2 regions of the Clostridium lapidicellarium genome follow, and region 1 is predicted to be linked to the other one. Evidence: riboswitches for the same ligand, from Rfam matches in the RefSeq annotation. Region 1 holds a riboswitch; the other holds the start of a gene.

The links. Region 1 has a riboswitch for cobalamin ahead of AB8S09_RS09725 (hypothetical protein). Riboswitches for the same ligand answer to the same signal wherever they lie in the genome.
Region 2: another riboswitch for cobalamin. It lies ahead of AB8S09_RS02785 (leucine-rich repeat domain-containing protein); the one in region 1 lies ahead of AB8S09_RS09725 (hypothetical protein).

What each region holds. Positions count from the first base shown of each region.
Region 1 is NZ_JBGFFE010000013.1:10,929-14,363, reverse strand. It holds gene AB8S09_RS09730 (ECF transporter S component) at 1-44, opposite strand, end outside; gene AB8S09_RS09725 (hypothetical protein) at 194-1,711, opposite strand; cobalamin riboswitch at 1,965-2,136, opposite strand; gene AB8S09_RS09720 (alpha/beta-type small acid-soluble spore protein) at 2,203-2,400, opposite strand; gene AB8S09_RS09715 (energy-coupling factor ABC transporter ATP-binding protein) at 2,557-3,384, opposite strand; gene cbiQ (cobalt ECF transporter T component CbiQ) at 3,398-3,435, opposite strand, start outside.
Region 2 is NZ_JBGFFE010000002.1:163,357-166,791, forward strand. It holds gene AB8S09_RS02785 (leucine-rich repeat domain-containing protein) at 1-1,398, opposite strand, end outside; cobalamin riboswitch at 1,621-1,807, opposite strand; gene AB8S09_RS02790 (hypothetical protein) at 2,051-2,869, opposite strand; cobalamin riboswitch at 3,178-3,375, opposite strand.

The sequences.
Region 1 (3,435 bases):
TTTCTAACGGTCAGCTTTGACCATTCATTAACTTGTCTTTCCATAATTTTCCTCCGTTGTTATTCATTACGATATAACACGGAAACCTCCTTCAAAAAAATTTTAGTTCAGTTTTTTTATAAATACCGACGATTTTATTCTATCACTTTTATCAAAAAGTTCAATAAATCAGTTAAAAAAAACACAATATCTTTTAACCCCTGCGTATTGGGAATCCCCCATTAAAATATTCCTCGGGATACAATAAATCTATAACTTTACTTCTGCTGCACTTTCCTTTCTCCATAAATACATCAGGTATCCCGCTCAAATTTACCCTTATATTCTCCAGTGGAAATATATCACATATATTATCTATACACTCTGCCGCAGAATTATTTCTTGATTTTTTTATATATTCCAATATGTTCTTCCCCTTTAGCCAACCCGAGTTTTCATATTCTTTGTCATAATTCAATATGGTGCATTTCAGTTTATGTTTATCGCTGCCGGATATAGAGGACATAAAAAAAGTTTTAACCATAATATCGTCTATAGGCAGACTATACCCCGCAAAAATTATATGTTTTGCATTTTTCATAAGAAGTCCCATTTCAGTCTTAAGTTCTTCTAAAATAGGGGCATTTCTCTTCTTTGAAAGGCTCTGTATTATGAGATTCATATCATATGGATAAGTTATCTGGCCGCAGTAGGGACATTCTATGGCACCTCTCTCATACAACTTCTCCTTCTCAGTGGTGTATTTCCAATTTTTCTGAAGAGGTTTTAAAATGGACGGTCCAAAAATTTCGGTAGACAGCCTATCCCATTTTTCTGCAAAGCTTATTATCGATTTGCCGCATTCAGGACAAATCCTAGTTCCAAACATACCGTGTGGAAATAGTATTTTCCCTATTCTTATTATCCTAGAAGGATAATTATAATCATTTATGCTCTTACATTGAGGCTCATCTGTAACATAACATATACCTGACTCACCATCATCCAGCTGGGTAGAAGATATCTGGGTTCCAAAATCATCGTAAAGCTGTAATTTTAAGCCATCTTTCAATTTAATCGGATTCTGGTTTCTCTCCTTGTGTACATTAAATAGATTCCAGAGAATTACAGGATCCCAGTTAAAAGATATTATGGCATAGGAAAAAAGATAAAAACGTCTTGTATTTCTCTTATAATTTCTGTTTTCAAATGCCTGTGCTTCTTCTATCATGAGATCAGTAAGCACTTTTGCAAACTCATAATAAGGTTCCATTTTTTCTCTATCCGTGTAACCTGGAACATTTTGAATGCTAAATCTCTCCAATTCTTCAATAATCAAAATAAGGCATCTCCTAGCTGCCTTGACCCTCTCTGCCCTCAAAAATTGTGTTCTTCCATTTACAAAAGCATTGAATCCCATATTGTTGTCAATAAGTTGATCAAGCAGGGTGAAAAGTTCATGCATATTGATCTTGTTATTTGTATTTACTATGGCTTCAAGGGCCCTTAAATCATATATCTCTGATATTTTTGAATCTTCAATCAGATCCTCAACAATCAATTTTTTAAAGGCACCGGCCAGTTTTTCGTTTTTCCCTTTCAAAAAAGAAAAATCGCCTCTACTAATTTTTGAAATAAGCTGCATCAACTCCTTGGTTGCATGGAGCCCCAGGCTTTTAGTTGCACCGGCTCCCCAGAGTATAACGGTTTCAGGCCAATATTTCTCAGACATGATCTTATCCTTCCTTTCAGAAACACTTGATATTATTATAAACCAATGTTACAATATTTAAAATATAAAAAATGCACCTATTTATCCATGACAAACAAGTGCATTTTTAAAGGGATTAGATATGTTTAAGTTAACACCAACATATATAAAAAGGGACTTCTTTTGGAAGTCCCTAATTACCACACTACAAAACTCTGTCACTAAAAATAACAGCAGTATTACAATTGATAAATCCTTCCCTCCGAAAGATTACTACATACCTAGACACAGGCAGGTCTCCTGACTATCGGTTCATCCTTTTTTCCCTTCCCAGAAACTTTCCAGTGGAATCCAAAATCGTCACCTTATACAGTAGCGGGGGCTGTAAGGGTATCTCACCCTATTCCCTTTTAATTATCAACTAAACCTTATGCCTTTTTATTAAGTTATATTCTATATTATATACTTACTGTCCATATTCGTCAAGTGAAATTTTTTTACATTCACGTTTTTTACTTAAGTCCCTCTTCATAGGACTGTATCATTTTCTTTACCATCTGTCCTCCGATGGATCCTGCTTCTCTAGATGTAATATCTCCATTATATCCATTTTTCAAACTTACTCCTACTTCTCTAGCTGCCTCCATTTTAAATCTATCAAGAGCTTCTTTTGCGTCTGGAACTAAAGATTTTCTTCCATTGCTTGCCATATTAATTCCTCCTTTTATCCACATAGATTTTTTATTGAAGTATTTTATTAATTGTGTATTTAGAGTTTATGCATTTCGTAATTTTATAAACTATTAAATTAATAGCAAATATGAAAAAATCACTGAAATCTTGTTAAAAATTCCAGTGACAGTACATCATTTTTTATTTTCTAAAACATTCTTAGCTTGTCCAATAGTAAGAGGAAGGGTATCAACTTTTAATACTCCATCTTTCTCCAGTATTTCAACAAGATGGGCTACTCTTGGAAGCCTTAAATTAATTTTCCGAATAAGCTCCTTCTGATTAAATACTTCCTTGGTAGTGCCTCCCATCACAATACTTCCCTTATCCAAAAGATACACTGTATCAGCTAAAAGGGGAACTGTATCTACATCATGTGTTGCAAAGATCAGGGTAATTCCAAGTTTTTCATTTATTGAATCCAAAAGCTTAATTAATTTATATACCCCTCTTGGATCAAGAGCTGCGGTAGGTTCGTCCAATACCATAACTTGAGGTTTCATCGCAAGAACACTTGCGAGAGCAATCCTCTTTTTCTGTCCTCCGCTTAAATTATGCGGGCTCTTATCATCATATCCTGTCATTCCAACCACTTTTAATGCCCATGCTATGGTATCCTCCAGCTTTTTTCCCTTCATTCCCATATTTAAAAGTCCATAGGCTATTTCCTGACGAACTGTGGAATTAAAAAGTTGATCATCGGAATCCTGAAATACCATACCTACCATCTGCCTTATTTTGACCAAGTTTTTTTTGCATACCTGCAGTCCGTCTATTGTAATAGTACCTGATTTAGGTTTTGAAATTCCATTAAACAGGTGAAAAAGTGTCGACTTGCCTGCACCATTTGGTCCTAGTATTGCCACTTTCTCACCTTTTTCTATCTTCATATTAACATTTCTAAGTGCCATGCTGCCGTCACCATAGGCATAGCTGACATCATCCACTTCAATAAGTGACATAAATTATTCTCCTTTAAATAAATATATTTACAAGAATTAAAACCAACAATA
Region 2 (3,435 bases), on a different contig from region 1:
ACCTTCAGGCAGCTCAGTACTTATCTCTATGGGACTGGCACTACTATCGGTGACTATTACAGTACAAGCGGCAGTTTCCTTTCCATCTCCTGCAGCCGCAGTTATTATCGCCGTACCTTTGGACACTGCAGCTACATTCCCATCCTGGTCAACTGTGGCTACTTCGGGTTTATTACTTGTCCATGCCACTTCCTTGTCAGTGGCAGTTTCGGGAGTAACAGTTGCCGTGAGCTTATCGGTACTTCCTTTTTCCAAAGTTGTATTTGTTTTATTAAGATTTATCCCGGTTACAGGTACGTCTTCATCGGTAACTGTAACAGTACAAAATCCACTGTAGGTATCGTCGGAAGTCTTGGCATATATAAATGCAGTACCAGGACTCACCGCTGTAACCTTCCCATTTTCATCAACTGCAGCCACTTCATTATTACTACTTCCCCAATTAACAGTCTTACCATCTGGAATCTGCAAAATAATTGCTTCCTCTCCTCCAGTCTTTAAAGTCAGTTTATCCTGAAGCTTGGCATCCTCGCCATATAGAAATACTACTCCTGAGGTATCCCCCCACTCTGACTCATCTTCAGGCTTAAAGTTTGTCCCCCGAGTATCCACTACAAGATTTATATCTCCACTAAAACAATTTACTCCAAAGCTTGCTACAGAACTAGGAGTTTTTATATACTTCAATGAGGTACAGTCTTTAAATACCTCATCCCAAACATTCAACAATCCATCATCCAAATTAACTTCTTTAATGCCTGTACAACCATTAAATGCATTACTTTTTATATCAGTAACTCCTTTCGGAATAGTTATGGAAGTCAAACCAGTACAATTTTCAAAAATTCCAGTAGGGATAATACCTATGTTATCTGGTAAAGAAATTGACTCCAGCGTGGCACATCCCAGAAAAGCAGAACGTGATGTAGAAAAATAATTATAATAAATCCCAGTGCAACCGCTGAAGTCTAATTTCTTAGGTACTGTCCAGTCAAAATATTTTTTATTAAATCCTTTACTAGTAATAGCTGTATTATTTGATAAATTTATACCGGACACTCCAGTTAAATATTTCATAATTGGCATATCCTCATCTTTAATATCAAGATCTGACAGGTCAATATCTCCTGTAATAGATGCAAGGTCAGATGTAGTTAAATCTCCCGTATAGCCGCTGCCTTTATTGGCCGCTTCTGTCAATTTGGTTTTTAACTTTGCATTATTTATGGCGACAGCTTCTTCTCCACTATCTTCAGTATTCTGCTCACTCACCACAGGTGTATTGGAATTAAGGCTTTCTGCATAGACAGTATTAAGCCTTCCTGTGTCTGCTGCGACAAATGATACGGAACATACTGCAGATATACACAGCAGCATCTCGATTTTCTTCCTCAGCATTTCAATCTCCCCTCCTTAAAATTCAATTTACAACATAAAATCCACAATTAAGATTGCCTATAACAGCAAAAATACCTCACGCTGTGGGAGGTATTTTATAATTATAAAAATAAAAAATGGAGAACTCAGAGAGTTCTCCATTTTTACTTAAATGTAACTGTTTACCCAAAAAATATAAAGGCAAACAGTCTAGCAATCTATGTAATGTCTTCCCCTCCGAAAGAATTGACAAAATACCAGGCAGGCCTTCTGGCTTGGATTCATTTTACTCCCCCGTCTTCCCGGATATATAATCCAGTGACATATTGGGGTTTCATCTTCCATACAGCAACGGTGGGCTGCAGTGGCTACGATTCCACTTTTCCTTTTAACTGTCAAATATAGCAGCACCTGATATAATATATTAAATTTTCATAAATTATTTAATTCTCTAATTTTTAGTATAAAATATAAATTTACCAAAGTCAACATTATTTTCATTTTATTTTAACAATTTATTCTTGATCTTACATAAAACTTATATGACATTGGCTGTATGCTTACTGCATATAGTTAACTATAAAATCACAAATTAATATACAAAATAATATCTCATAAAAAATAGATTGACCCACGAGGATCAATCTATTTTATAGCCAGTTATTTGTTTTAACTACAGACCAGAAACCGCCATATTAGCTCCAGTTGATGCAGGTGATAACCCCTTAATTGCTTCATCAACCTGATCTTGTGTAGCCTGCAGTGTCTGTAATGTTGTTAATGCTGCTTTATAGTTTTCATCATTTTTGTTTTCATAATTAGCCATATCTCTTATAAGATCTGATTTACTTACTCTTTCAAAGAGTGGTGCAACATATACTGAAGTATCCCAGTTGTAGTAACCATCATCAGTAACTTCAGTTGGTAAATATGCTGAATTTGCTATTCCAAGATCTGCACCCATTGCTGCCGAGAACTCCCAACGTATTACAGCATTATCTGGAACATTGGATAAAGCAGTTGCTGCAGTATAATAAGTTCCATTACTACCATAAGTTTGCGAATCATTTACTGTAAATGTCCAACCAGATACTCCGTCACATTCTTTTTCTCTAAGCCAGCCTGTATCAGTTATAATTGGCTGATGTAATATATCATTTTTAAAAATAACACCCTTTGTTACAGTATCAAGCTTATCATAAAATTTAGATGGATAATTAGCTTGAAAATCAGCCTGATTATCTGAATTATCCTGGAATGCTTTTATATACGCATATTGACCCGTAGTTGCATCTATACCAATATTGGGATCAGCCTGTTTCGTTGCATCTAGTATAGTTTTAGAATCATCCAGTGTAACCTTTACCGGTTTTATAAGTGGGGATTCTCCCAAAACATTCTTCTCCACGTCCACGTAAACTGTTTTCTCAGAAGCTGCCGCCGCCTGCGCATTGTTTGTAAAAGAAGGTGCTACAACTACCCCAAGTGCCATTACCAGTACGCTTAGAACAAATGCAAATGCTTTATTTTTCAAAATTTTAAACATCAACTAAGATCTCCTTTCAATTATTTTTCTACCCCTAAACTCCATGTTAAATAGAAAGTGACCTGTTATCATATACCTTATATAACATCACCCCCTTAAAATATAAAAATCACAGTCCTCTTTTCCTGAAAGTGATTTTGAGGCTGTGATTCAAATATAAACTATTAAAAAGGCATGTCCATTTATGCAAAATTATAAATCCTAAGCTTGTCCCCTTATTGCCTTTAGCTCATAATCACTTTTTCATGGAAAGTTATTTATGAAATATCCAGGTTAAGATTTCTGACTTATGGCTTTTTCAAGTATGTCTCCGGTTTATTCAAATTTATCTGAAAATTTTGGAGGTATTACTTTGAAATTTCCCATTTACAGCGGCCCGACCGCCCAGGTTTCTCACCTGGTTTCCCTTTTATAACCCGCTTTGGCAGGTTACCTGAATAAAAAAACACATCTGTTAAAAATAAAAGACCCTCTTTCGAAGGTCCGCACATATCAAAATCAATATATTTTCC